Regions from separate parts of the Pseudomonas sp. LBUM1644 genome, predicted to be linked through region 1. Evidence: riboswitches for the same ligand, from Rfam matches in the RefSeq annotation. Region 1 holds a riboswitch; the other holds the start of a gene.
What was found. A riboswitch is a leader RNA that binds a small molecule or an ion and turns the genes downstream of it on or off. The one in region 1 is predicted to bind cobalamin.
Positions count from the first base shown of each region.

Region 2: another riboswitch for cobalamin. It lies ahead of cobW (cobalamin biosynthesis protein CobW); the one in region 1 lies ahead of cobO (cob(I)yrinic acid a,c-diamide adenosyltransferase).

Region 1 covers NZ_CP166812.1:4,527,920-4,543,031, forward strand. The annotation lists gene cobT (nicotinate-nucleotide--dimethylbenzimidazole phosphoribosyltransferase) at 1-54, opposite strand, end outside; gene cobU (bifunctional adenosylcobinamide kinase/adenosylcobinamide-phosphate guanylyltransferase) at 51-572, opposite strand; gene ACA052_RS20595 (cobyric acid synthase) at 724-2,175, opposite strand; gene cobD (threonine-phosphate decarboxylase CobD) at 2,172-3,164, opposite strand; gene cbiB (adenosylcobinamide-phosphate synthase CbiB) at 3,157-4,065, opposite strand; gene bluB (5,6-dimethylbenzimidazole synthase) at 4,062-4,712, opposite strand; gene ACA052_RS20615 (cobyrinic acid a,c-diamide synthase CobB) at 4,709-6,091, opposite strand; gene cobO (cob(I)yrinic acid a,c-diamide adenosyltransferase) at 6,088-6,699, opposite strand; cobalamin riboswitch at 6,782-7,015, opposite strand; gene ACA052_RS20625 (hypothetical protein) at 7,170-7,754, shown strand; gene ACA052_RS20630 (PQQ-dependent sugar dehydrogenase) at 7,821-9,134, shown strand; gene ACA052_RS20635 (O-methyltransferase) at 9,397-10,050, opposite strand; gene ACA052_RS20640 (C40 family peptidase) at 10,069-10,605, opposite strand; gene ACA052_RS20645 (C40 family peptidase) at 10,769-11,404, opposite strand; gene hda (DnaA regulatory inactivator Hda) at 11,618-12,322, opposite strand; gene ACA052_RS20655 (AI-2E family transporter) at 12,553-13,626, opposite strand; gene ACA052_RS20660 (DUF2066 domain-containing protein) at 13,665-14,720, opposite strand; gene purM (phosphoribosylformylglycinamidine cyclo-ligase) at 15,104-15,112, shown strand, end outside.
Region 2 covers NZ_CP166812.1:3,677,388-3,692,499, forward strand. The annotation lists gene cobN (cobaltochelatase subunit CobN) at 1-2,332, opposite strand, end outside; gene cobW (cobalamin biosynthesis protein CobW) at 2,336-3,403, opposite strand; cobalamin riboswitch at 3,501-3,713, opposite strand; cobalamin riboswitch at 3,913-4,140, shown strand; gene ACA052_RS16585 (CbtB domain-containing protein) at 4,261-4,452, shown strand; gene ACA052_RS16590 (CbtA family protein) at 4,464-5,168, shown strand; gene ACA052_RS16595 (cobalamin biosynthesis protein) at 5,165-5,578, shown strand; gene cobM (precorrin-4 C(11)-methyltransferase) at 5,662-6,408, shown strand; gene nfuA (Fe-S biogenesis protein NfuA) at 6,558-7,142, opposite strand; gene ACA052_RS16610 (acyltransferase family protein) at 7,200-8,234, opposite strand; gene ACA052_RS16615 (fatty acid cis/trans isomerase) at 8,417-10,714, opposite strand; gene metH (methionine synthase) at 10,870-14,580, shown strand; gene ACA052_RS16625 (NEL-type E3 ubiquitin ligase domain-containing protein) at 14,644-15,112, opposite strand, start outside.

The sequences.
Region 1 (15,112 bases):
GACCGCTTGGGCATCGACTGGCTTGCACGGGTTCAGCCACCAGGATTGAGTCATAACGCAGTTCCTTTCAAAGTCAGGGGCAGGCCGGCGACGGTCAGGATGACTCGCTGACAGCGCTCGGCCAAAGCTTGATGCAGCCAACCGGCTTCATCGACATAGCGGCGAGTCAATTCGCCCAGCGGCACGACACCCATTCCGGTCTCGTTGCTGACAAAAATGATTTCTCCCGGCAACGACGCCAGGCAATCGAGCAATGCATCGCGCTCGACCGTCAGCCGCTGGGGATCGTCGAGCATTAGCAAGTTGGTCAACCACAGGGTCAGGCAATCCACCAGCAGGCAGCGCCCTTCGCTGGCGCTTTCGCGCAGCACGCGGGCCAGTTCCAGCGGCTCTTCGATCAACGCCCATTCGGCCGGACGACGGGCGCGGTGATGGGCCACCCGTTCGCTCATTTCACCGTCGAGGGGTTGGCTGGTGGCGATGTAGGTCACGGCCAGCGTGCTGTCGGACGCGAGTTTTTCGGCCAGGCGACTTTTGCCGGAGCGGGCGCCGCCGAGGATCAGTTGCAGCATGGTTCATTCCTTTCAAATGTGGGGTGTCGCCAATTCCGTCTTCGCGAGCAAGCCCGCCCCCACATTGGGTCTCCAGTGAACATAGGATTGGTGTTAGGCGCCAATCCAATGTGGGAGCGGGCTTGCTCGCGAAGAGGCTGGACCAGTCACCTCATAATCCGCAGAGTTCACGCAACAGCCGCGTATCCAGATGCTGTTCCACCAGATCCGCCAGCCGCTCGATATCACGCTCGCGCAACGCGTGGTAATCGACTTCCTGCACAGCCTGCAAACCCGCCCAGCGCAACAACGCGCTGCACGCGGTCGGCGACTCGAACAACCCATGCAAGTACGTACCGAAAATCTGCCCGTCGACACTTTGCGCACCGTCGCAGCGACCGTCATCCAGCTGCACGGCGGCGTTTTCCAACGCCGGCCCGGTGGTCACGCCGGCGTGAATTTCGTAGCCGCTGACTTCAGCGTTTTCCAACGCCAAATGCCCGCGCACATTGCGCAATTGCTTCTCTTCTTCGAGCTGCGTTTCGAACGCCAGCAACCCCAGGCCGGCACTGGAACCCGGCGCGCCTTCAAGGCCCAACGGGTCATGCACCTGCTCACCGAGCATTTGCAGGCCACCGCAAATCCCCAACACTTTGCCACCGTAACGCAGGTGACGGGCAATGGCGCTGTCCCAGCCGCTGGCACGCAGGTAAGCGAGGTCGCTGCGCACGCTTTTCGAGCCGGGGAGAATCATCAGGTCCGCGGGCGGAATCGACTGACCAGGGCCGATGAATTGCAGGTCCACTTGCGGGTGCAGGCGCAGCGGATCGAAATCGGTGTGGTTACTGATCCGCGGTAAAACCGGCACCACCACTTTCAGCACTTGCGCAGCCTTTTCGGTCTGACGCTGGTCGATGCCGTCCTCCGCTTCCAGATGCAGATCCATCACGTAAGGCAGCACGCCGATCACCGGTTTGCCGGTGCGCGCTTCCAGCCAATCCAGGCCCGGTTGCAGCAGGGCGATGTCACCGCGAAAGCGATTGATGATGAAACCTTTGACCCGCGCCTGCTCGCTCGGCGACAACAGTTCCAGGGTGCCCACCAAATGCGCGAAGACGCCGCCACGATTGATGTCGGCAATCAGCAACACCGGGCAATCGACGGCTTCGGCGAAGCCCATGTTGGCGATGTCACCGGCGCGCAGATTGATCTCGGCCGGCGAGCCGGCACCTTCGACCATCACCACCGGATACGCTGCGCTCAACCGTTGATGGGAAGCCAGTACCGCTTGCATCGCGATGGCTTTGTAGTCGTGGTAGGCGACAGCGTTCATCGTGGTGACGGCGCGCCCATGAATGATCACCTGGGCGCCGGTATCGCTGTTGGGTTTGAGCAGTACCGGGTTCATGTCGGTGTGCGGTTGCAGATTGGCCGCCTGGGCCTGCACCGCTTGCGCACGACCGATCTCGCCACCGTCCGCCGTCACCGCGCTGTTGAGCGCCATGTTTTGCGGCTTGAATGGCACGACACGCACGCCTTGGCGCGTGACCCAACGGCAGAGCGCCGTCACCAAGGTGCTTTTACCGGCGTCGGACGTCGTGCCCTGCACCATCAGCGTAGTCATTGTGCTTCCCCGGCGTAGGCATCGAACGCTTGTGCGAGGCGAGCCCATTCGGCTTCGTCGCCGGGCAAGCCAAAACGCAGGCTGGTGTTGTGGGTGAACAACCGCAGCAGGATGCCGCGTCGGGCCATGAACTCATGCAGATGTTCGGCGCGGTCGGTTATCAGCCATTGAAACAGCGCGCAACCGCCCTGGGGTTTGAAACCGTGCTGCTCAAGCAGCAGCGCCAGGCGTTCACTCGCCTGCGCGGTGCGCTGCCGTTGCCGGACATGCCCTTCGGTATCCAGCAGGCACGCCTGGCCGACCACACGGGTCGGGCCGCTGACCGCCCATGGCCCCACTTGTTCGGCCAGCAATTTGAGCAACTTGCGCTCGGCCAGCACAAAGCCTAGCCGCACACCGGCCAGGCCGAAAAATTTGCCGAAGGAACGCAGCACAATCAAACCCACCTGATTGGCAATAGGTGCCAGGCTCAGTGCTGGCGTGTTGTCCATGAACGCCTCGTCCACCACCAGCCAGCCACCGCGCTGGGCAAGCCGCGCGTGCCAGTCGAGCAAGCGACTCGGGGGCAGGCTCAGGCCGGTGGGGTTGTTCGGGTTGACCACCACCAGCACGTCGAGGCTGTCGAGATAAAAGTCGACTTCCTGCTCCAGCACTTCACGCACGATGTAGCCATTGCGTCGCCAGGCTTCGGCGTGTTCGGCATAACACGGCGACACTACGCCGACCTTGCCGGCCCGACGCAAACGCGGCAGCAACTGGATGGCCATTTGCGAACCGGCGACTGGCAACACCTGCACGGCACCGTAGTAGTCGCAAGCGGCCTGCTCCAGACCGTCATCGGTTTCCGGCAAACGCGCCCAGGCCCGCAACGCAATCTCCGGCACCGGAAACGGCCAAGGCGCGAGGCCGCTGGACAGGTCGAGCCAATCGGCTTCGGCAATGCCGTATTCGAGCGCCGCTTTACGTAACCGACCACCGTGCTCAAGCATAAAATTCTGCCCCCACGCAGAGAATCAGCAGCCATAACCATACGCCGCGCTGGACCAATTGCCAGCCACGGTCGATGGAGTCGGCATCCGCCGGCACGCCTTCGCCCAGAGACGGACGCTGGTGCAGTTCGCCGTGATAAATCGCCGCCCCACCCAACTCCACGCCGAGTGCACCGGCACCGGCCGCCATCACCGGACCGGCATTCGGACTGTCCCAGGTCGGGCCCTGGCTGCGCCAGCATTTGAGTGCCAATCGGGTTTTGCCCAGCAGCGCGTAGGTCAATGCCACCAGGCGCGCCGGAATGTAGTTGAGGACGTCGTCGATCTTTGCCGCGGCCCAGCCGAAACGTTCAAAACGTTCGTTGCGATAGCCCCACATCGCATCCAGCGTATTGCTCAATCGGTAGAGCACCACGCCGGGCGCGCCGGCCACCGCAAACCAGAACAGCGCGGCAAACACTGCATCACTGCCGTTTTCCAGGACCGATTCGGTGGCCGCGCGGGCGACTTCGGTTTTATCCAGTTCGCTGGTCTGACGGCTGACCAGATACCCCACGCGCTTACGCGCTTGTTCCAGGTCATCGCTGCGCAAGGCTTTGGCCACCGGCTCGACGTGCTCGCCGAGACTGCGCATGCCGAGGGCGCAATAAAGGGCGAGAATCTCGACGATCCAGCCGACATAGGGCGCCCAGGAAAGTGCTGTGGCCAGCAACGTCAGCGGCAGGACGGCGAGCACCCAAGCGGTGACGCCATGACTGCGCCAGCCGCGACCGCCGCTGTTGAAACGCTGTTCGATGCGGTCGGCAAACCGGCCGAACGCCACCAGCGGATGCCAGCGTTTGGGTTCACCCAGCAGCGCATCCAGCGCAACCGCGGCGACACTCAACAACGCCACACTCATTGACTCACTCCCCAATAATTCTCATACAACAATTCGCTGAGCGGACGCGCCTCTGCCCAGCCTTCGAGCACCAGCATCGGCGCTGGATAGAATTCCTTGACCGGTCCCAAACAGAGAACGGCCAGCGGTTTGGCGCCGGCTGGCAAACCCAGCAGGTCTGCCAGGGCTTGCGGTTCGAACAGCGAGACCCAACCCATGCCCAGTCCTTCGGCGCGGGACGCCAACCACAGGTTCTGGATCGCGCAGGACAGCGAGGCCATGTCCATTTCCGGCAAGGTGCGGCGGCCGAAGACATGTCGCTCGCGATCGTCCATCAGCGCAGCGACCAGCACTTCGGCGCAGTCGCTGATGCCCTCGACCTTGAGCTTCATGAATTCGTCGGTGCGCTCGCCGAGGGCTTCGGCGGTACGAATACGCTCCTCTTCCACCAGCCACTGGATCTTGCCGCGCAGGGCTCGGTCACTGATGCGAATGAAGCGCCAGGGCTGCATCAGGCCGACGCTCGGGGCCTGATGTGCGGCTTCGAGCAGGCGCCGCAGCAGTTCGGGTTCGACCGTGCCGCCGCTGAAGTGACGCATGTCGCGGCGTTCGGCGATGACTCGGTAAACCGCTGCGCGTTCGGCTTCGGAGAATGCGTTGTCGGTCATGGCCTCTTCGCGAGCAAGCCCGCTCCCACAGGGTTTAGGTGATCCAATGTGGGAGCGGGCTTGCTCGCGAAGGCGGCCTCAAGGTCAGGCGCAAACAGTGCGGCAATCGCCGATGGATTCGACGGAAAATAAAAATGCACATAAGAGGCCGTCATCCGCCCCTGACGATAAACCGCCTCCGCCCCGCGCCCACCATTCGGGCTCAACCCTCGAGCAATCGGCTCAAGCTCGGTGCTGGTCAGTGAATGGTGATAGGTGTGCCCGCGCAACGAGCCTTCCGGCAACTCAACCGCCTGCAAGGCCAACGCGGCGAGGCGCTTTTGCATCACCGCATCCCCCGTCAGCAAACCCACCAACTCAGCGCGAGTGCCTTCGACATCAGTCAATGAATCGAGCAGGTACAACATGCCGCCACACTCCGCCAGCAGCGGTTTGCCTGCGCCATGGTGAGCGCGAATAGCGTCGAGCATCGAGCTGTTCTGCGACAGCGCCACATGGTGCAATTCCGGATAACCACCGGGAAGATAAAGGCTGTCAGCCTCCGGCAACTGCGCATCACGGATCGGCGAGAAAAACAGCAACTCGGCGCCCATGGCTCGCAGCAAATCCAGGCTTGCGCCGTAGGTGAAGGCAAACGCTTCGTCACGGGCCACGGCAATCCGCACACCGGCCAGCAAAGGCTCGACAGCGATCACATCCGGGGCGGCAAATTCCACTGCCGGTGGTAGCGCGACTTCACAGCTACTGGCCAAGGCATCGGCTGCTGCATCGAGGCGCACATCGAGATCGTTCAACTCACTGGCCTGGACCAGACCGAGATGGCGGCTCGGCAATTCGATCCCGGTTTCCCGCGACAACGCGCCGTACCAACGCAAGCCTTCGGTCAAACTGCCTTCGAGCAATTGTGCGTGACGCAAGGTGCCGACGCGGTTGGCCAACACGCCGGCAAACGGCAAGTCCGGCTGATACTTTGCAAGCCCCAATGCCAGCGCACCAAAAGTCTGGGCCATGGCGGTGCCGTCGATCACACCGAGCACCGGCACACCGAAGTGCCGCGCCAGGTCAGCGCTGGACGGCGTACCGTCGAAGAGGCCCATGACGCCTTCGATGAGGATCAGGTCCGCCTCACCGGCGGCTTCCCACAACAGCCGACGACTTTCCTGCTCGCCGACCATCCACATGTCCAGTTGATAGACCGGCGCACCGCTGGCGCGCTCGAGAATCATCGGGTCGAGAAAGTCCGGGCCACATTTGAACACACGGACCTTGCGCCCCTGATTGCGATGCAAACGGGCCAGCGCAGCAGTGACGGTGGTCTTGCCCTGGCCGGAGGCCGGCGCGGCTATGAGAACCGCCGGGCAATGACGTGGTTGATTCACAGTTCGACGCCTTTTTGCGCTTTGATCCCGGCCTGGAACGCGTGCTTGATCACGTCCATTTCGGTGACGGTATCCGCCAGTTCGATCATTTCCGGTTTGGCGCCGCGACCCGTGACGACAACGTGCTGCATCGGCGGACGGGCCTGCAAATCGCTGAGCACCATATCGAGGTCGAGATAGCCGTGTTTGAGCGCGATGTTCAATTCATCGAGCACTACCAGGCCGATCGACGGATCGCGCAGCAATTGCTGCGACACGGCCCACGCGGCTTCGGCGGCAGCGATATCACGCTGGCGATCCTGGGTTTCCCAGGTAAAACCCTCACCCATCACATGAAAACGCACCTGCTCCGGAAAGCGCCGAAAGAACAACTCTTCGCCGGTGCTGTTGCGCCCCTTGATGAACTGCACCACGCCGCACTGCATGCCGTGGCCCATGGACCGGGCGAGCATGCCAAACGCCGAGCTACTTTTGCCTTTGCCGTTGCCGGTCAGCACCAGCAGCAGGCCGCATTCATTCGGGGAATTGGCGATGCGTTCGTCGATCACGGCCTTTTTGCGCTGCATGCGCGCCAGATGGCGTTCGTCACGATCGGGGGTATCAGTCATGGGGGAGCTCTCCGTTGAGGCTGGAATAACGGCGGGCAGGCACAAGAATAGACGGCAAAAAGCCTGGCATCGCCCACCGTGATGCCGCTGGATGAGTCAGGCCGGTCTCCGGGCTCATGAGCGGCGATACGCCTGACTGCGCGCCTTCCCATGCCGACAATCGACACAGTGGCTCAAGGCGCAGTCTTCACTCATTTACCGTTGCGGGGGCAGCGCCGGGATCGTGGCTCGTCATTGTGAAATGAGCCCACTCACCGGCTTCCCTGTTTCACTCTGTCGACCAGGGTCACAGAGCACCTGAAACAAGCCGCGAAGGTTAGAGTGTTGGGGGTGGAGCGTCAATTGAAGACAGAACGCTGGCGAACGATATACTGCCGCCGGTCAATCGGCCGACGTCATTGTTGTGCCACGCTGCCAGCAATGATATCAAAGAGCCACAACCTACAATCAAAATAACAAGGGTGAGCAACATGCAAGGCATGATCATCAGCAATCCGAAGCTGGAATTCCTACGCCCGGTGCTCGAACGCTGGTTTGACTGTATCGACCGTTACAACGCCGTGCGCGGCGATAACGACACCCCGTACTGGTTCGATGAAAAAGCCAACCTCGGGCTGCTTTCCGCAGCGGCCTGGATGGCGGAAATGGTCACGCTGCAACAATCGCCGACCCGCAAACAGACCGAAGAAGGCGAGCGCAATGGCCGCGCCGACCTGTTTATCGCCACCGCGGAAGAACGCGCTTACCTTCAGGTCACGCAGCGCTGGCCGCAGGTCAACAGCCTTCACCTGACCCAGGCCCTGATCGACATCACCAGCGACGCGAAGAAAATCAGCTATGCCAGCGACCTGAAACTCGGTTGCCTGTTTGTCGCGCCGCAAAAAGCCCAGCATGGCGCAAAGCCGGAGGAACTCCAGGACATGGTCGACGACCTGCAGAAGGAACACAGCTGCGCCGTCGCCTGGTATTTCCCCTACGCCTACCGCAAGTTGCGCAATGAAGCAGGCAACTATCACCCGGGCATTGCCGTGCTGTTCAAGGAAGCCCGCGGCTGACCTGTTGAACCTTCGAACCTTTCAGCTCCTCTATGAATAGATAAGGCATTCATAGGGAAAACCAGCATGCGTAAGCCCCAGCTCGTTCTCGTCATCGCGCTCGCCGGAGGGCTCGCCGCCTGTGGTGAAACCTCCAGCCTGCAAGTTTCCGACGGCACCGGCCCGTCGCCCAAACTGCCAGAACCCAACAAAACTTTGTTGCCGACCATGAACATCGCCCCGGCGGTCGGCTGGCCGGCCGGCGCAACCCCCACGGCCGCCACAGGGACTCAGGTGGCGGCTTTTGCAGAAGGCCTCGACCATCCGCGATGGCTCTACGTGTTGCCCAATGGCGACATATTGGTAGCCGAAACCAACGCACCGCCGAAACCCGATGACGGCAAAGGTGTTAAAGGCTGGGTCATGAAAAAAGTCATGGGCCGCGCCGGTGCCGGCGTACCGAGTCCGAACCGCATCACGTTGCTGCGGGACACGGACCATGACGGCATCGCCGAAACCCGCACGGTGTTCCTGGAAAACCTTAACTCGCCTTTTGGCATGACCCTGGTCGGCAATGATCTGTACGTGGCCGACACGGACCGCTTGCTGCGTTTCCACTATGAAAGCGGCGATACAACGATCAAGTCGCAACCGGTCAAAGTGGTCGACTTGCCGGGCGGCACGCTGAATCACCACTGGACCAAAAACGTCATCGCCAGCAAGGACGGCAGTAAGTTGTACGTCACGGTGGGTTCCAACAGCAATGTCGCCGAAAACGGTTTGGATAAGGAAGAAGGTCGCGCAGCGATCTGGGAAGTGGACCGGGCCACCGGCAACCACCGGATCTTCGCTTCCGGCCTGCGCAACCCGAACGGCATGGCCTGGGAACCGCACAGTGGCGCATTGTGGACAGCGGTTAACGAGCGAGACGAAATCGGCAGCGACCTGGTGCCCGACTACATCACCTCGGTCAAGGACGGCGCGTTCTACGGCTGGCCGTTCAGCTATTACGGCCAGCACGTCGACATCCGCGTGGACCCGCAAAACCCTGACCTGGTAGCCAAGGCGATTGCCCCGGACTATGCCGTCGGCCCGCATACTGCGTCGCTGGGCCTGACGTTTGCTGAAGGCAACACCCTCCCCACTCAATTCAGGGAAGGAGCCTTCATCGGCCAGCACGGCTCATGGAACCGCAACCCGCACAGCGGCTACAAAGTGATATTCGTACCGTTCAGCGCCGGCAAACCGAACGGACCGCCGGTGGATGTGCTTACCGGCTTCCTCAACGCCGAGGACGATGCGATGGGCCGGCCGGTGGGCGTGGTGATTGATCAGCAGGGTGATCTGCTGGTGGCGGATGATGTGGGGAACAAGGTGTGGCGGGTTTCTGCGGTTAAGTAAATCTCCAACTGCCTACACATATCCAATGTGGGAGCGGGCTTGCTCGCGAAAGCGGTGGGTCAGTCATCACTGATGTTGAATGTGATGACGCCTTCGCGAGCAAGCCCGCTCCCACAGGTTTTGTTGGCAGCCTGGGATTTGTGTACGTCCAAAATCTCCCGTTAGGAGTGAGCCTGCTCGCGATAGCGGTGGGTCAGTCAATGCTGATGCTGAATGGGATGACGCCTTCGCGAGCAAGCTCGCTCGTAGAGGGGATCGGCGTTTATCGCTTACGGCAAAGTGTCAGTCCATCACCTAACGGCAGCAACGATAGATCCACACGCGAGTCATCCTTTAGCGCGCAATTGAGTGCCTGGATGGCTCGGGTGTCCTCGCTTTCAGGACTCTCCTCAAGCACCCGCCCGCTCCACAGCGTGTTATCGAACACCGCCAGACCACCAACCCGCAGCAAACGCAAGGCGTGCTCCAGGTAAGCGGGATAGTTGGCCTTGTCGGCATCAATGAAAATCAAATCAAAGTGCCCTGGCTGATTCAACTGGCTGAGCGTCTCCAGCGCCGGCGCCAGGCGCAGATCAATTCGATCGGCAAGCCCCGCCGCCTGCCAGTAACGGCGTGCGGTGGCGTTGTAGTCGCCGGGAACATCACAGCAGATCAGTGAACCGTCATCCGGCAATGCCGCCGCCATGCACAAGGCGCTGTAACCGGTAAAGGTACCGACTTCCAGCAAACGCTTCGCCCCCGTGAGCTTCACCAATAACGCGAGAAATTGCCCCTGCTCTGGCGCCACCTGCCAGCGAGCCATGGGCAGCGCCTGGGTTTCATCGCGCAAACGCTTGAGCAGCGGCGTCTCCCTCAGGGAGACGTCGAGCAGGTATTGGTACAGGGAATCGTCGAGATTGAGCGTGCGTGCGGTCATGACCACAACCTCTGGCTGTTACGGGTTGCGCGCCAAGTGCTCGGGCTGCAAGACACGCTTGGCGCTCAGGTAGGCTTTCTGCCAATACGCCTTGGACAGGCTGTCGAGCTTGACCGTGCCGCCAGTGGCTGGCGCATGGACGAAACGACCTTCGCCGACATAGATACCGGCGTGGCTGACCTGCGAGCCGCCATTGGTGGCGAAGAAAATCAGGTCGCCGGTCTGCAGGCCTTCCTTGCCGACATCGGCCGCCTGCATGCTGATCATCTCGCGCGTGGTACGTGGCAGAGAGATGCCCGTGACATCACGGTAAACATAGCCGATCAATCCGCTGCAATCGAAGCCCGAATCCGGCGTGTTGCCGCCCCAGCGATAAGGTGTGCCCACCAGGCCCAACGCTCGAAACAGCACGTCTTCCGCTTCGGGCGAAAAGGGTTGGGCGGAGCTGAAAACGATCGGAGCGCGAACCACCGGCGCAGGGGGCGGTGTGCGGCTGGCGCAGGCGCTGAGCAGCGCTGCGAAGAACATGATTGCGAGGCGGGCCGAGTTCGTCATGGCAGAACATCCTGATCTGGCTGCGGCTTTTTCTGCGGGGACGCAGAAAAGAAAACCGCCTGCGCAGGACGCAGGCGGTTTGCCATCAATAATAGATCTGGATTCTAGCGGCTACGCGGCAAACTTCAAGTAAGACTTTAAGTTCACCTTACAAACTGTCCGCTTACTTACGCGCCGTGACGATTTCCGGGGCGGCAGTCGGGGCCATCGCGAGTGCGCGCTTGGCTTCGATGAAGGTTTTATTCCAGTAGCTATCGCCCAGGCTGTCGATGCGGACGCCACCGCTACGGCGGCTGCTGGAATGGATGAACTGGTTGTCACCCAGGTAGATCCCGGCGTGACTGACGCGACCGCGACGACCATTGGTGGCGAAAAACAGCAAATCGCCAGGTTCCAGCTTGCTGCGAGAAACCAGCGGAGCGTCGACGTTGATCATTTCACGCGTAGAGCGCGGCAGGTTCATGCCGGCTTCTTCACGGAACAGGTAACCGATGAAGCCGCTGCAATCAAAGCCGGCTTCGGAGGTGCCGCCGAAACGGTAACGGGTACCGATCAGGGACATGCCGCGTTCGAGGATGCTGTCAGCGAGAGCCGGAAGCTGGTAGGACTTGCCATCAGCGAAGTCTGCCAGTTCTTTTTCGGTAGCCAGTTCTTCCTGGTAAAGAGCGGAAGACTGGGCGGTAACAGAATTATTAACCTGCTGTTGAGGGGCCTGCTCGGACACTGGAGAGTGAGCGGCGCAACCGAACAACAGGGTGACAAGTGCGAGAGGCACGAGGGGTGCAAAGCGATTTAGCATGGGCACGACCGTGGCTGATAGTTGTAAAGAAGCCGAGACTATGCCCGCTATCATCCTCATTTGCAAATTCAATCGAACTTTATGTGACTTTCCGGTTTCGCGTTTACATCTAAGCGCTAAAGCCCCATTTAGACACTTGCGCGGCCTACAGCCTGTAGGAAAGCGGATTTTTTGGCGCCTGAAATATGCCAAAAACCCTGTAGGGCTTGGGTTTTACCAGCCCAGCGTCTCTTTTAGAAACGGAATGGTCAGCTTGCGCTGGGCTTGAAGTGAGGCCTGATCGAGACGCTCGAGCAGCTCGAAAAGTGCGCTCATGCTGCGAGTGCCACGGGTCAGGATAAAATGCCCGACTTCATCGGTCAGGTGCAGGCCGCGACGCGACGCGCGCAGTTGCAATGCACGTAATTTGTCTTCGTCGGAAAGCGGGCGCATCTGGAAGATCAGTGCCAGTGTGAGACGGGATTTCAGGTCCGCCAGCTTCACCGGCAATTCACGCGGGGAGGTCGACGCAGCGATCAGAAGGCGTCGACCGCTATCACGTAAACGATTGAACAGATGGAACAGCGCCTCTTCCCAATCCGCACGCCCGGCTACCGCCTGCAGATCATCCAGGCAGACCAGTTCGTATTGTTCGAGGTTATCGAGAATTTCGGTGCCGCGATCCAGCAACTCGGCCAACGGCAGGTACACCGCCGGCTCCCCCAACTGTTCAAAGCGCAGGCAAGCGGCCTGCAACAAGTGGGTACGCCCTACCCCGTCCTTGCCCCAGAGATAAATCAGGCTTTCGGTCCAGCCGGCGTCGGCTTCGCATAGCCGCTCGACATAGCCGAGTGCTGCGGCATTGGCGCCTGGGTAGTAGTTGATAAAGGTAGCGTCATCACGCAGACGCACACCTAGGGGCAGCTGAATCGGTTTCATGCTGACTGAACAGTTCCAACGGAACCGTTAGTGGCCTCTGTGTAAAGTTTGCGAAGTTTATACCCGTGAAGCTGCCCGCACAATGCGACAGACCACAAGCAAAATCAAAGGTTTGCGTTAACGCACTGGTTTTATGACAGTTTCTTTGGCGGCGCATGTGACAGCTGCGCGAAGGAAGCGGGCTCACCTGGCATCAAACCAGGCTGCCCGCCAAGGGTCATCGACCGTTCTTACAGTTCCGGTTCGTCGACGCCACTGTACATATCAGAATCTTTATACAAATCATGCACATGACGCACCAGCACCATGATGACCGCCGCCACCGGCAGCGCCAGCAATACGCCGGTAAACCCGAACAGTTCACCGCCCGCCAGAATCGCAAAAATCACCGCCACAGGATGTAGACCGATCCGGTCGCCCACCAGCAATGGCGTCAGCACCATGCCTTCCAGCGCCTGGCCGATCATGAACACCGCGACGATGCCGATCATGGGATACAAGTCGCCACCAAACTGAAACAGGCCGGCAATCAACGCCGCGCCAATGCCAATCACAAACCCCATGTAGGGCACGATCGCCGCCAGACCGGCAATCAGGCCAATCAACAGCCCCAACTCCAATCCGACCAGCATCAAGCCCGCCGCGTAGATCACACCCAACGCCAGCATCACCAGTAACTGCCCGCGGACAAACGCCCCGAGCACTTCATGGCATTCCCCCGCCAGGGAAACCACGCGCTCTTCGCGATCACGGGGCAGCAGGCTGCGGACCTTGGCCATCATGACGTCCCAATCCCGTAGCAAGTAGAAACTCACCACCGGAATCAGCACCAGATTCGCCAGCCAGCCGATCAATGCCAGCCCGGAAGCCGTTGCCTGGCTAAGCACCACGCCGACAATGTCACTGGTCTGGCCCATGTGTTCACTGATCGCAGCCTTCAACTTGTCGAACTTCCAGAAATTATCCGACAGCCCGAATTTCGATTGCGCCCACGGCAACGCGGTGTGTTGCAACCAGTCGAGCATCTGCGGCGCCAACTCGTACAGACGAAAAAGCTGCCTGGCGAGCATCGGCACCAACACCAGCAGCAATGTCGTGAAGATCAGCGCGAACAGTGCAAACACCGCGATCACGCCCCAGGTCCGCGATAACCCGGCCTTTTCCAGCCGATCCACCAGCGGATCGAACAGATAGGCCAACAGCAGCGCCACCAGGAACGGCGTCAAGATTGGATGCAACAGCCAGACAAACGCGCAGAGCAGGACAACCCCACCCAACCAGAACCAACGCCGCGTATCGGCCATGTACAACTCCCTATGCATCTATATAAAGAAAGAAAACCTTACCAACGGAATCGCAACTGCGGCACAGGCGCCGGAGCTGGCGCTACAACCGGTGCCGAACCCTCGGCCGGCTGAACCGGAGCCGTTGGCGCCGGTGCCTGACCGGCCGGGACCTCCTGCAATTTCGCCAGCGACAACTGCGCCCGCAACTGTTCGGCACTGCCATTGACCCGATAGAGAATGCGGTCGCCATCGACGCTTTGCAGGCGCGCACCAAACGGTTCCAACAAACGCCCGAGCGCCGCGTAGTGCTCCAGGTTCATGCCTTGCACTTCCAGCAACTGCTCGCCCGAAACACCCGCCTTGACCACAAATCGCGGTGCCAGGCGCTCACTGACCGCCAGCATCACCGCATCGGCGACGGCGGCCTGATCCGCGCCCTGCACACTCCCCGCTTCCTTCTGATCGCCCAGAAACAAATGCCACTTGGCTTGCCATTGGCCACCCTCTTCATGGGCATGCACCGCCAGCAAGGCATCCGCGTTGTATCGTTCCGACGCTGCGCGCAGGGGTGTTGCGTCCGTACCTTCAAGATTCGGCGCCGTCGCTACCAGCTGTTCACTCAAGTCCGCCAACGGCAGACGCAACGGCAAGCCCCGGTGTTGTGCCGCGCGACGCAACGGTGCAGCACTGGCCTGGCCATCGCCCACCAGGCTCGAGCCCTCGGTGGAGTCGTTCAGCCACCAGCCGAGGATCGACGGCCGATTGGCGCCCCACAGCGACAGCCCGGCGCGCCGCAGCGCCTGCTCGGTGGTCGCCGGGTCGAAATCGACTTTCAGCACTTCCGGCGGGCCGGCCTCAAAGCCGTATTGACTAATGATTTGTTGCGGATCTTTGCGCACCGCCGCCAGCCCCGGGTTTTGCGCAGCCTTGGGGTCGCCGGTCAGGCGCAGCACCAGGGTATCCAACGCGCGCTGCGTCGCTTGATCGCGCTCCTCCTGGGTCTGGCTGCTGACGGGCTCGCGAACTTGATAAAGGCCTTTGACGGTTTCGGCATGACTCGCCAGGCTGAAAAGAGACAAACAACCCACAAACAAGAATTTACAAAAACGCATGGAGGATTCCTGACGACAAGAGCGGCTGGAACAGACCGCATGAAGAAGATCGGGCAAGGCTGTGACCACATCCCTGCGCAAAACATTCACCACGATCCAACTAAGTTTTCGCACTGTCCTAACGATAGACGGTTAATAGCGATACCTTATACAGCCATGTAAGACCCCACCAAAACGCGCAATATCAATTTTTTTAATGCGATATGCCCCTGCCGTCGGCGTGAGGATGGCCGCTGCCCCTCAAGCCTGATAAAATCGCGCGCCTTCGCAGACCGGCAACAGCCGGGCACCCTGAAATTCGCGCATGGCACTCGCCTTCGTCTGTTTCGGCGGTCCCACTGGACTCGGTCGTTACCCCTGAATCCCCCCTAAAGGCCTGGATCATGAGCAAG
Region 2 (15,112 bases), 850 kb from region 1:
CGCGGGTGTCACCGGCGGTGCGCCAGACTTCATCAGCGACGCGCTGCAATTCAGCTGGACGAGGTCCGGCCCATGGCTCGGCCAACGCACAATCCAGCGGATCGAAGCCCAATTCGAACGCCTTGGCCAACGCCCGCAGCAAACTCGATTGCGCCCCACGCCCGTCGCCACGGGGAATCCGCAGCAGCGCCAGCAAGGTATCGATACGCAAGCGCCCGGTCGGCGATTCGCCGAAAATGTGCAGGCCATCGCGGATCTGCGATTCCTTCAAATCGCACAAGTACGTGTCCAGGCGCGGCAGCCAGATCGCCGCATCGGCGTCGCTGTCCAGTTTCTCGTCGAGTTGCAGTTCACGGTCGATGTGCGTATCGCGCACCAGTTGCAGGATGTCGCGCTGCAACTCGCGGGCGCGGCGAGGATCGAGCAGTTGCGCTTCGTAATATTCGTCGGCCAACAGCTCAAGGTTGCGCAGCGGCCCGTAGGTTTCGGCGCGGGTCAGCGGCGGCATCAAATGATCGATGATCACTGCCTGGGTGCGGCGCTTGGCCTGGGCACCCTCGCCCGGGTCGTTGACGATGAAGGGGTAAATATTCGGCAGCGGCCCGAGCAGCGCGTCCGGCCAGCAATTTTCCGAGAGCCCGACGCCTTTGCCCGGCAGCCATTCGAGGTTGCCGTGCTTGCCGACGTGAATCACGCCGTGGGCGCCGTAGGTGTTGCGCAGCCAGAAGTAGAACGCCAGATAGGCGTGTGGCGGCACCAGGTCCGGGTCGTGATAGACCGCGCTCGGATCAACCTGATAACCGCGGGCCGGTTGAATGCCGACGAAGGTCAGGCCAAAACGCAGACCGGCGATCATCATCCGGCCGCCACGAAACATCGGATCGCTTTCAGGTGCCCCCCAGCGATCCATTACGGCTTGACGGTTGGCTTCGGGTAAGGCGTTGAACATCAGCAAATAGTCGTCCATCGCCAGACTTTGCTGACATGGACGCTGGTCGAGGGTGTCGAGATCGTTGCTGACACCACCAAGCAATTGCTGGATCAACGCGGTCCCGCTGTCCGGTAACTCGGCCGGCAGCGGATAACCTTCTTTATGAAGTGCACGCAGGATATTCAGCGCAGCGGCCGGGGTGTCGAGGCCAACTCCATTACCAATGCGACCGTCGCGAGTCGGGTAGTTGGCGAGGATCAACGCGATGCGTTTTTCAGCATTCGGCACTCGCGCCAGATCAATCCAGCGCCGCGCCAGTTCAGCGACAAAATCCATGCGTTCCGGTTGCGGCCGATAACACACGACGTCGGACTGGCTGCGCTCGCTGCGCCACGCCAGATCCTTGAAGCTGATCGGTCGGCTGATGATCCGCCCGTCGAGTTCCGGCAGCGCAATGTGCATCGCCAGGTCGCGCGGGCCGAGGCCTTGTTCGCTGGCACGCCAGCCGGGCTCGTTGTCCTGCGCGCAGATCGCCTGGATCACCGGAATGTTGCGTCGGAACGGCCGCAAGTGCGGCGCTTCGGGGCTGGATTGGGCGAAGCCGGTGGTGTTGAGAATCACGCCGGCTTCGGTTTCATCCAGCAGGTCCTCGACCACCGTCAGGCAGCCGGGCTCTTTCAAACTGGCCACCGCGATCGGCAGCGGGTTCAATCCCGCCGCCTGCAAACGCTGGCAAAAAACATCGATGAAAGCAGTGTTCGCCGCCTGCAAATGCGAGCGATAAAACAGCACCGCCGCCACCGGTTGACCGGCCTGCCAGTCGGCTTGCCAATCGCTCAGTTCAGCGGGGCTTTTGTGCGGGTGGTAGATCGCGGTGCGCGGCAGGGTTTGCGGCTCGGCCCAGGCGTAGTCGCGATCCAGCCAACGATTGGCCAGGCAACGGAAGAAATCCAGAGCATTGCGCATACCGCCCTGACGCAGAAACTGCCAGAGCCGATCCCGGTCTTCAGCGACCACGGTGCTCAAGTCGCTGAGCTCCGGGTCCGGGCGATCATCGCCGGGTACCAGAATCAGCTGCACGCCCCGCTGGGACAGCTCAACCAGCCGCTCGACGCCGTAACGCCAATAGGCGATGCCACCGTGCAGCGAGATCAGGATCACCTTGGCGTGGCGCAGCACTTCGTCGACATACAGATCGACCGAGGCATGGTTCTGCACCTGCATCGGGTTGGCCAGGCGCACGCTCGGGTAATCGTCGGGCAGTTGCTGCGCGGCTTCGGCGAGCAGCGCGAGGCTGGAATCGCCGCTGCACAGAATCACCAGCTCGGCGGGGGTTTGTCCCAGGTCGGCGATGTTGTCATCCGACACGAAACCGCCGGGCTGGGTCCTGAGCAGGTGCATGGGTTAAACGCTGAGCGCAGCGCGCAATTGCGCTTCGAGTTGAGCGGCGTCCAGCTCCTGGCCGATCAACACCAGCCGTGTGGTGCGCGCTTCATCGGCGCCCCACTGACGGTCGAAGTGCTTGTCGAAACGCGTGCCCACACCCTGGATCAGCAAACGCATCGGTTTGTTCGGGATCGCGGCGAAGCCTTTGACCCGCAGGATGCCGTGCTTGACCACCAGTTGGGTCAGCGCGTCCATCAGCAGGCTTTCGTCGGCTTGCGGCAGCTCGATGGAAATGGAGTCGAAGGCATCGTGATCATGGTCGTCATGATCGTCGCCATCGTGGTGATGGTCGTGGTGGCTGTGACGGCTGTCGATGTGTTCTTCGGAACCGGCGCCGAGGCCGATCAGCACGTCCAGTGGCACCCGACCGCTGCTGGCTTCGATAACCTTCACGGCTGGCGGCAGTTCTTCGGCGACTTCCAGGCGAACACGGGCCAGGTCTTCAGGGCTGATCAGGTCGGCCTTGTTGAGGATCACCAGGTCGGCGCTGGCCAATTGGTCGGCGAACAGTTCGTGCAGTGGCGATTCGTGGTCCAGGTTCGGGTCGAGTTTGCGCTGGGCATCGACCTGATCCGGGAACGCGGCAAACGTGCCAGCCGCCACGGCCGGGCTGTCGACCACGGTGATCACCGCGTCAACGGTGCAGGCACTGCGGATTTCCGGCCACTGGAAGGCCTGGACCAGAGGCTTTGGCAGCGCCAGGCCCGAGGTCTCGATGAGGATGTGGTCGAGGTCACCGCGCCGGGCCACCAGCTCGCGCATCACCGGGAAGAATTCTTCCTGGACGGTGCAGCACAGGCAGCCGTTGGCCAGTTCGTAGACGCGGCCGTTGGCTTCTTCTTCAGTGCAGCCGATGGAGCATTGCTTGAGGATTTCACCGTCGATGCCCAGCTCGCCGAACTCGTTGACGATCACCGCAATGCGGCGGCCCTGTGCGTTGTCGAGCATGTGCCGCAGCAAGGTGGTTTTGCCCGAGCCGAGGAAGCCGGTAACGATGGTGACGGGGAGTTTGGCCAGTGTTTTCATCGGATGCCCTTTGGCAAGGTGGCGGGCAAACGGGACGACGACCGCAGCGATTGAACGCGCGGAAGATTTCGCCACCGGATCACCCCGCCCGGTTGTAGTGAGAATTCGTTTCGAGGCAGGTCTCCTGGCTGACGGTGTGCCTGTCGCTAGACTGGCGTTTGCTGCGCCTTCCCGCGGGCTTCAGGGCTGAAGCGTGCAGTGGCGTGGCAGCGAACATCACCGTTCACAGTTGCGGGGGCAGCCGCGGCATCGACCGCGTTCCCTTCTTAGCTTCGGCAATCGCCGAAGAACCTCGAAAGCGCAAGGCTACGCATGGTGTGAGGGCGGGTCAATCGTGACCTGCCGCTACTCCTGTAGGAGCTGCCGAAGGCTGCGATCTTTTGATCTTGTTTTTAAAAAACAAAGTCAAAAGATCGCAGCCTTCGGCAGCTCCTACAGGGGACCAGTCGGGGTTCCGGCATGCAGTTGAGAACCCTTGCCAATTGACGCCCAACCCCCGCCCATGCTCTCCTACGCATCTTGTTACGGGTGCCCTTCACAGGGTGAAACGGGAAACCGGTGAATCATGTGCTTTACTCAAAGCCATGTCAGTCCGGTGCTGCCCCCGCAACGGTAAGCGAGCGAAGAATCAAATCCACTGTGACAGCAGTTCGGCATGGGAAGGTGATTCTTGCAGGTTTCGGCTGACGCCAAAGCCCCTCGTGAGCCCGGAGACCGGCCCGCAACACAAAGTGACGATTACGTTCACTGAATAACAAACCCGCGGTGGGCGGGCGCTGTTTGAATCTCTGCGTGCCCGATTCGCAGGGGTCCTCCATGCGCTCTATTCACCCGCTGACAGACCAGAGGGAAGCGCCATGTCGATCATCAGCAGCACCGACCACAGCACCGCCAGCACCACCACGACCCTGACTCAACGTCTGACCGCCGCCGTGTGTGCGTCAATCCTTGGCGCGTGCCTGGTGTATTTCGCCGGTTTCTCGCACATCGAAGCCGTGCACAACGCCGCGCACGATACCCGACACAGCTCCGCGTTCCCGTGCCATTGAGACCTGCTGACATGATCAAGCGTATTGCGCAAACCGCAGGTTTCACCGGGCTGCTGGCCGCCCTGTTGCTGACCCTGCTGCAAAGTTTCTGGGTGGCGCCGCTGATTCTTCAGGCGGAAACCTACGAGAAGGCCGCACCGGCCGTTGAAGTTCACGAACACGCCGACGCTGCCTTGGCCGGGCACACCCACGATGCCGAAGCCTGGGAGCCGGAAGACGGCTGGCAGCGCGTGCTGTCGACCACTGGCGGTAACCTGGTGGTCGCTGTCGGCTTCGCTTTGATGCTCGCCGGTCTCTACACCTTGCGTGCTCCGACCAAAACTTCTCAGGGCCTGCTCTGGGGCCTGGCCGGTTACGCGACCTTCGTGTTGGCGCCGACGCTGGGCCTGCCACCGGAACTGCCGGGCACGGTCGCAGCCGATCTGGCGCAACGGCAGATCTGGTGGATCGGCACTGCCGCCTCCACGGCTGTCGGTATCGCACTGATCGTGTTCAGCCGTCACTGGCTGATGAAAGTGCTGGGTGCCGCCATCCTGGTGGTTCCACACGTGATCGGCGCGCCACAACCGGAAGTGCACTCGATGCTCGCGCCGGAAGCCCTGGAAGCCCAGTTCAAAATCGCTTCGCAGCTGACCAACATGGGATTCTGGCTGGCCCTGGGCCTGATCAGCGCCTGGTTGTTCCGCCGCAAAAGCGATGGCCAATACCACGCATGACGGATGCCAGCACAGCGCCGACCTTAGTGGTCGGCCTGGGCTGCCAGCGCGGCTGCCCCGTCAGCACGCTGCGCGCGCTACTCGAGCAGGCGTTACAGGCGCATCAAATCGAACTTCACCAGATCAAGGCGCTGGCCAGCATCGACCTGAAGCGTGATGAACCTGGCCTGCTCGAACTCGCTGCACAACTCGAGCTGCCCTTGATGTACTTCAGCAGCGCGCAATTGACCGACTATGAACCGCGACTCAGCCACCGTTCGGACATCGCTTTCGAGCGCACCGGTTGCTACGGCGTTGCAGAAAGTGCCGCCCTCGCCCTCGTGGAACAACTGACACAGGCACCGGCGAAATTGCTCATTTCGCGGCAAAAATATGCCCAGGCGACCCTGGCATTGGCCTGCGCTGCGTAAAATCCCCGATAATCACCACCTTCGATCATGAGCAATCTTCATCTGAAGCCTGCCCAGGCCCTTTTTTCTCACAGGAACCGACGATGACCGTCTACTTCATTGGCGCAGGTCCGGGCGACCCGGAGTTGATCACCGTCAAAGGCCAACGGCTGATTCGCAGCTGCCCGGTGATCATCTATGCCGGCTCTCTGGTGCCCACTGCCGTGCTCGACGGTCATTGCGCCGAACAGGTGGTCAACAGCGCCGAATTGCATCTGGAACAAATCATCGAGCTGATCAAGACGGCCCACGGGAACGGACAGGACGTGGCACGGGTGCACTCCGGTGATCCGAGTCTTTATGGGGCCATTGGCGAGCAGATTCGTTATTTACGTAAACTCGATATTCCGTTTGAAATCATTCCCGGTGTGACAGCGACGGCGGCGTGTGCCGCGCTGTTGGGGGCGGAACTGACCTTGCCGGACGTGTCTCAGAGCGTGATTCTGACTCGCTATGCCGACAAGACTGCGATGCCGGCCGGTGAAGAGTTGGGGAGCCTGGCGCAGCATGGGGCAACCATGGCGATTCATCTCGGGGTGAATCATCTGCAGAAAATATTGGCTGAATTGCTGCCGCATTACGGCGCGGATTGTCCGATTGCGGTGATCCACCGTGCGACCTGGCCGGATCAGGATTGGGTGGCGGGAACGCTGGCGGATATCGCCGGGAAGGTCGAAGCCAAGGGGTTTCGGCGTACGGCGTTGATTTTGGTGGGTCGGGTGTTGGGGAGCGATCAGTTCAGCGATTCATCGTTGTACCGTGCGGGGCATGCGCATTTGTATCGCCCCTAAGATCAAAAGATCGCAGCCTTCGGCAGCTCCTACATGGGGATGCGCTCTCCTGTAGGAGCTGCCGAAGGCTGCGATCTTTTAAAGCTTCACCCATAAAAAAACGGCGCTCACGGGGCGCCGTTTTTTCGTTTCTGCAGCGAACACCTTACTTAGTAGTAGGCGTTTTCTTTCTGCGTGTGGTCGGTCACGTCACGAACACCCTTGAGCTCGGGAATACGCTCGAGCAAGGTGCGCTCGATGCCTTCACGCAAGGTGACGTCCGCCTGGCCGCAGCCCTGGCAACCGCCGCCGAACTTCAGCACGGCGATACCGTCTTCGACCACATCGATCAGGCTGACCTGACCGCCGTGGCTCGCGAGCCCCGGGTTGATCTCGGTTTGCAGGTAGTAGTTGATGCGCTCGTTGACCGGGCTGTCGGCGTTGACCATCGGGACTTTGGCGTTTGGCGCCTTGATGGTCAACTGACCGCCCATGCGGTCGGTGGCGTAGTCAACGACTGCGTCATCGAGAAAGGCTTCGCTGAACGAATCGATGTAGGCAGTGAAGCTTTTCAGCCCCAATGCCGTGTCTTCAGGTTTTTCTTCGCCCGGCTTGCAGTAAGCAATGCAGGTTTCGGCGTACTGGGTGCCAGGCTGGGTGATAAAGACGCGGATGCCAATGCCTGGGGTGTTCTGCTTGGAGAGCAGATCAGCCAGATAATCGTGGGCGGCGTCGGTGATGGTAATAGCGGTCATGGAAACTCCTCGCAGGCTTGGGCGCAGTTTACGCCAATCATCGCGCCGCACAAAGTCCTAGTATTTTTGTCGGGAAAGAGCCGGCGCCGGTTGAGCGGCCGTTTCGCCGTCAATCCAGCCTTTAAGCCACCGATAGCTGCGCTTTTCCACCCATTCGTAACTTGCCCAGGACGCCAGACCGATAGTCGCCGCGCAAACCGCGAACATGACGTAGGGATTCAAGCCGTAGCGTTGTGCGACGAATCCACCGGTCGACAGCACCAACACATGCATCAGGTACACCGAGTAGGAACAATTGCCGAGCAGTTCAAACACCCGGTTGTTCACGAAATGGCGCTCCAATGCGATGCACGCCATGACCAGGACGGCGCTCGGCAAGCCCCAGGCCAGCAATCGTGGTGCCGGCGGCAGCAGGTAAATCGCCATCAGCGCGCCGCCGATCCCCAGCAACGGCAGCCATAACCCCGGTTTGATCCAGCCTCGGCGGTAGACCATGCCGATGGTGATCCCCAGCAGGAACTCATAGACGATATTCGAGCGATAAAACTCGCTGACCCAGCCATAACCCGTCCAGGCCTGGCACACCGCGAACAGCAGCGCCGCGACGATCAGCAGCCTGACTTGCAGGCGGAACAGCAACGCCCAGGCAAACAGCAGGTAGAACAGCATTTCGTAGTTGAGGGTCCAGCCGACATTCAGCGTCGGATATATCCCGTAGCCCCCCGGGTTTTGCGTGGGAATAAACAGCAGCGATAGCAGGAAATGCGACCAATCGACGGTTTGATCCGGCAACACCGGCTGAGCGAACACCACCAGCAGCGCCATCAACACCGTGTACAGCCAGTAAGCGGGGACGATGCGGAACAGTCGATACAGCAGGAAACGCCCCGGTGGCAGTGATTTACCCTCGGTGGACAGGAAAATCACCAGTCCGCTGATTACGAAGAAGATGTCGACGCCCACCGCGCCCTTGTCGATGAACATCTGACCGATCGGGCCACGGGCCCGGAAGTCGAAGAAAATCTGCATGAAATGATGGCAAACCACCGCCCAGGCCGCGATGGCGCGCAGTGCCTGTACTGAGATCAACATGAGCAGACCTCCCGGTTGCAAACCCGCAAATCACCGCAGATCCCCTGTAGGAGCGAGCTTGCTCGCGATGGAGTATCAGCTAAGCAAGCGTCATCTGACACACCATCGCGAGCAAGCTCGCTCCTACATTGAGGGATTGGCGGCGCTTATAGGTCCGACACCAGCCCATCATCAAAGGTCGATCAAAGATTCTCGTACCGGTTCATGTCCAGCACGCCCTCTTCCATCGGGTCCGTCTCGTGCACGTATTGGCTCAGGTCATGGAAGTAAAACCAGAACTGCGGATGGCTGCGGCGGATGCCCCAACGTTCGACGATTTTATCGAAGCGGTTGGCGTCCTTGGCGTTTTCCATGGCGTCGACGAATGCCGGCACCTGATCGGCCGGAATGTTGAACATGAAGTTCGGATAGCTACTCAGCACGCCCGGAAAAAGGGTCAGGGTGTCGAGCCCCGGCTGATAGCGCAGCGATTCTCCGAGGATGAACGCGACGTTACTATGTGCGCGGTTGCGCAGCAGGCTGTAGATCTCGCGCTTGCCGCTCGCGGTTTCAATACGCAGCATCGTCGCTTCCGGTAGTTGATCAATCACCTTGAGCCCCGCTGCCGGACGCGAAACCAGGCGACTCAGGACTTGTTCGGCACTCTGCAAGTCCGGGTCGATGTTCGGCCGCGAGCAGTATGCGCCGTCGCAACGGTTGATCGGATCGGGCCTGGCGTCGAGGTCGCCGTAAAGGGCCAGCAGTTGCAGGGCGAAATCGCGCTTGGGGTCTTTTTCGTCGAGTTTCAGCGCCGTAGGCTTGTCGTCGTCGATGGCCTCGTAATCGAGCCACATCTTGAACTTGCCGCCGCTCTGGTACCAATCGTCGAGGTAACCGTCCCGGGAATCGGCCGGCATCAGGCGCAAGAAATTCTGCTCGGCACCGTTACGGATCAGATCGAAATACAGACGCGTCTGTGCCTGGTGAGAGACGTTGCCGAATACATCGAAGTTGACCGCCAACTGGTAATAGGTGCGTTCGAGCAGCGGAAAATCGAACAGCCACAGCGTTTGCGGCACGTCTCCGATCAGGCCTTTGTTCACCGAGGCACTGTCGAAATGCCGAAAAACGCTCAGCAACGCGTTGTCATTGCCGGCCCACAACGTTGACCAGCTCGGCGCCGGCGAATCGGCATAGCTGTCTCGGCGCAGCGCCTCGTACTCGTTGCGTTTGTCGCGATAGTCGTGCCACAGGCTCAGGACGCTGCCGACGTCGTCGTTCTGTCCCGGCATGGCCAGCAAGGGGGTGGCCTGGCCGCGATAGATCGGGTCGATGATGTAGAGGTCGTGTTCCGGTGCCTGGAACAGCGCCCAGAAGTTGTCACGGATCACGTCTGTGGCGATCTGGCCCCGGCAAACCGGGCCCCGAATAAACGTGCGCACGAAGTATTCGGCGTTATCGAGCATGAACTGGTAGCGCGCTTGAGCCGGAATGGCTTCAAACGTGGTGAACGGATTCGCCCGGCGCTCCGGCCCGTACCCTGGCAACGCGTTGACCTGCCAGTTGCCGTTATAGAAGAGGCTTTTGATCCGCGCCATTTTCGGCGCGCTGAGCGGATAGGTGATGTGAGTCTTCTGCACAATCACGCCCTGCACCGGCCACAAACGGTAATACACCTGAGTGCCCGGATCGTCGTTTGGCCGCCGGGTGTTGATCAGGTCAATCGGCTGGCCGGTCGGCGTGCGCGAACGCACCCACTGGAAGAAGTGCCCCGGCTCGCCGTCCTTGAAGTACAGATGGGCGAGGAACCAATGCTCGAACAACCAGCGCCCCACCAGGCTTTGCCGCGCGCCCGGCGAATTGAGCAGGTTTTCCCACTGCACCACCTGCAACGCTTCTTTTGCGGAAGGCAACAGGCCTTGCTCATCGATGGGCGCGCCAGACGCCAGCCAGCGCTGCAGCGTCTGGTATTGCTGCTCAGTCAGGCCGGTGACCGCCAGGGGCATGCCTTCCTTTGGATGCGCGCTGGCATAGCCATCGAATTCGGCCGGCATGGCGCACATGTTTTCCCGATTGAGGCCCAGGACAATGTCCTCCGGCAATTTGGCGTTGGGTGTGAGCGGCGTTTTGTGGCCCAACTCCAGCATCCGCGCCATCAAGGCCGCTTGGCTGCCCTGGTTATCGATGACCGGATAGAAACCCTTTTGCTGCCACGCGTGCTTGCCGAAGGCGTCGTAAAACAGCCGGGTCGGTGCAGCGGCAACACTGCGCTCGCCGTCGTAGACCGGAACTTTGGTCGCACCCCGCGCGGCCCCCTCGCCGCTGCCCAGATTGAGCTGACAGGCAGCGTCATTGCACGCATGGCAGGCCACGCACTTTTCAGTAAAGATCGGCTGGATGTCGCGGCTATAGGAAATGCCAGGGGAACTCGTCGGTCCTTGCGCAGCCGCACCGATGCTTAATAGCAGCAAAAAAATGCTGGTGATGAGGCGATACGACATGTCCCTGGTCCTGATCCTGGAAAAACGCAGCGATTCTACCGGTCCGACATCCGCGCCAACATGAACGATATTCATGCAAAACCAAGACATGCTCTAAAACCGCACAGGTTTGCTATGATCCCGGCCCTTCGTCATGGTCTTTTCGAGTAGTCCCAATGTCCGATCGCAGCATTCGCCTTCAAGCTCTCAAGCACGCCCTCAAAGAGCGCATCCTGATTCTCGATGGCGGCATGGGCACGATGATCCAGAGCTACAAGCTCGAGGAGCAGGATTACCGCGGCAAACGCTTCGCCGACTGGCCAAGCGATGTGAAAGGCAACAACGACCTGTTGGTGCTGACGCGCCCGGATGTCATTGGTGGCATCGAGAAAGCCTACCTGGATGCCGGCGCCGACATTCTGGAAACCAACACCTTCAACGCCACGCAGATTTCCCTCGCCGATTACGGCATGCAGGCCCTGGCGTACGAGTTAAACGTAGAAGGTGCGCGCCTGGCACGCAAGGTCGCGGACGCCAAGACCCTGGAAACCCCGGACAAACCGCGCTTCGTCGCCGGCGTGCTTGGCCCTACCAGCCGCACCTGTTCGCTGTCGCCAGACGTGAACAACCCTGGCTATCGCAACGTAACGTTCGATGAACTGGTGGAGAACTACACCGAATCCACCAAGGGCCTGATCGAAGGTGGCGCCGACCTGATCCTGATCGAAACCATTTTCGACACCCTGAACGCCAAAGCCGCGATCTTCGCCGTGCAAGGGGTGTTCGAAGAACTGGGCATCGAACTGCCGATCATGATCTCCGGAACCATTACTGACGCCTCCGGCCGCACATTGTCGGGCCAGACCACCGAAGCGTTCTGGAACTCCGTGGCCCACGCCAAGCCGATTTCGGTTGGCCTGAACTGCGCCCTCGGCGCCAGCGAACTGCGCCCTTACCTGGAAGAGCTGTCGAACAAGGCCGGCACCCACGTTTCGGCGCACCCGAACGCCGGCCTGCCGAACGAATTCGGTGAATACGATGAATTGCCGTCGGAAACCGCCAAGGTAATCGAAGAGTTCGCCCAAAGCGGCTTCCTAAACATCGTCGGCGGTTGCTGCGGCACCACGCCGGGCCACATCGAAGCCATCGCCAACGCCGTGGCCGGTTACGCGCCGCGCCAGATTCCGGAGATTCCAAAGGCGTGCCGCCTGTCGGGCCTGGAGCCGTTCACCATCGATCGCAGTTCGCTGTTCGTCAACGTCGGCGAGCGCACCAACATCACCGGTTCCGCCAAGTTTGCCCGCCTGATCCGTGAAGACAACTACACCGAAGCCCTGGAAGTCGCCCTGCAGCAGGTCGAAGCCGGCGCCCAGGTGATCGACATCAACATGGACGAAGGGATGCTCGATTCGAAGAAGGCCATGGTGACCTTCCTCAATCTGATTGCCGGTGAACCGGACATCTCCCGCGTGCCGATCATGATCGACTCCTCCAAGTGGGAAGTGATCGAAGCCGGCCTGAAGTGCATCCAGGGCAAGGGCATCGTCAACTCGATCAGCATGAAGGAAGGCGTCGAGCAGTTCATTCATCACGCCAAACTGTGCAAGCGCTACGGCGCAGCAGTCGTGGTGATGGCCTTCGACGAAGCCGGCCAGGCCGACACCGAAGCGCGCAAAAAAGAAATCTGCAAACGCTCCTACGACATTCTGGTCAACGAAGTCGGCTTCCCGCCGGAAGACATCATCTTCGACCCGAACATCTTCGCCGTGGCCACCGGCATCGAAGAACACAACAACTACGCAGTGGACTTCATCAACGCCTGCGCCTACATCCGCGACGAGCTGCCGTATGCGCTGACCTCGGGCGGCGTGTCCAACGTGTCGTTCTCGTTCCGGGGCAACAACCCGGTGCGTGAGGCGATTCACTCGGTGTTCCTGTTGTATGCGATCCGCAACGGCCTGACCATGGGCATCGTCAACGCCGGCCAGCTGGAGATCTACGACCAGATCCCGGCCGAACTGCGCGACGCGGTCGAAGACGTGGTGCTCAACCGTACCCCGGAAGGCACCGACGCCCTCCTCGCCATTGCCGACAAGTACAAGGGCGACGGCAGCGTCAAGGAAGCCGAGACCGAAGAGTGGCGCGGCTGGCCCGTCAACAAGCGTCTGGAGCATGCACTGGTCAAAGGCATCACCACGCACATCGTTGAAGACACCGAAGAATCGCGCCAGTCGTTCGCCCGGCCAATCGAAGTCATCGAAGGCCCGCTGATGTCCGGCATGAACATCGTCGGCGACCTGTTCGGCGCCGGCAAAATGTTCCTGCCGCAGGTGGTCAAATCCGCCCGCGTGATGAAGCAGGCCGTGGCTCACTTGATTCCGTTCATCGAGCTGGAAAAAGGCGACAAGCCGGAAGCCAAGGGCAAGATCCTGATGGCGACGGTAAAAGGTGACGTGCACGACATCGGCAAGAACATCGTCGGCGTGGTGTTGGGCTGTAACGGCTACGACATCGTCGACCTCGGCGTGATGGTACCGGCCGAGAAAATCCTGCAAGTGGCCAAGGAGCAGAAGTGCGACATCATCGGCCTCTCCGGCCTGATCACACCGTCGCTGGATGAAATGGTCCACGTGGCTCGCGAGATGCAGCGCCAGGACTTTCACCTGCCGTTGATGATCGGTGGCGCGACCACCTCCAAAGCGCACACGGCGGTGAAAATCGAGCCGAAGTACAGCAATGACGCAGTGATCTACGTCACCGACGCCTCCCGCGCCGTGGGCGTGGCGACGCAGTTGCTGTCCAAGGAATTGAAGCCGGCGTTCGTTGAGAAGACGCGCCTGGACTACATCGAAGTCCGCGAGCGTACTGCCAATCGCAGCGCGCGCACCGAGCGCCTGAGCTACCCGGCGGCCGTCGCCAAGAAACCGCAGTTTGACTGGAGCACCTACACGCCGGTCAAACCAACCTTCACCGGCGCCAAGGTGCTGGACAACATCGACCTGAAAGTGCTGGCCGAGTACATCGACTGGACACCGTTCTTCATCTCCTGGGACCTGGCTGGCAAGTTCCCGCGCATCCTGCAGGACGAAGTGGTCGGTGAAGCCGCCACCTCGCTGTACGCCGACGCCCAGGAAATGCTCGCCAAGTTGATCGACGAGAAATTGATCAGCGCCCGCGCCGTGTTTGGTTTCTGGCCGGCCAACCAGGTGCGTGACGACGACATCGAAGTCTACGGCGATGACGGCAAGCCGATTGCCAAGCTGCACCACTTGCGCCAGCAGACCATTAAGACCGACGGCAAGCCGAACTTCTCCCTGGCCGACTTCGTGGCACCGAAGGACAGCGAAGTGACCGACTACGTCGGCGGCTTCATCACCACCGCCGGGATCGGCGCCGAAGAAGTGGCCAAGGCTTATCAGGACGCCGGCGACGATTACAACTCGATCATGGTCAAGGCGCTGGCTGACCGTCTGGCCGAAGCGTGCGCCGAGTGGCTGCACCAGCAGGTGCGTAAAGACTACTGGGGTTACGCCAAGGACGAGACGCTCGATAACGAGGCGCTGATCAAGGAGCAATACACCGGCATCCGCCCTGCTCCCGGCTACCCGGCCTGCCCGGACCACACCGAGAAAGGCACGTTGTTCAAGTTGCTGGATCCAGAAGCGGAAGAACTCAAGGCGGGTCGCAGCGGCGTGTTCCTCACCGAACACTACGCGATGTTCCCGGCTGCGGCGGTCAGCGGCTGGTACTTCGCTCACCCGCAGGCGCAGTACTTTGCCGTGGGCAAGATAGACAAGGACCAGGTGCAGAGCTACACGTCGCGTAAAGGCCAGGAATTGAGCGTGACCGAACGGTGGATGGCGCCGAACCTGGGTTACGACAACTGATTGATGGGTGGCGGCGGGCTCTGGAGGCGCAACGGTGCCTCCAGAGCTTTACGCGCGGATGAATCAGGTCGGTGCGTCCTGCCCGGACATTTCACGTTTGGAAAGTTCGGTCAGTAGACGCTGGCGATTGCTGTCATTGTCGGCGTCCAGCGCTTTCACCTCCTGTAAGTACTTGCCATCAAACTCGGGGTATTTATCCTCCAGTAGATTGTGCTTCTCCTGAAAGTCCTGCTGCACCTTGGCAAATTCCGCCGGATAGGTTTCTTCGAGGTAGTTTCTCCAGTATTGACGCGCAATCAGCTGCTCGATAAACGTGGGCTTCTTTTCCTGCTCAAGAATCGTCGTATAGGCCTTATCGAGGTCCGCTGCCGTGACCTTGGCCAGGCTTGAATACAACATGCCTTTGGGTTGGGCGGGCAGATCAAGCCGCTGGGCGAGGCCGATTCGGTAGGCAAGGCGAATCTCGGCAGGGTCAATAAAGGGCTTGAGCAGAATTTGTGTCCTGGCAACTTCTTCGACCTGGGCCAGGCGA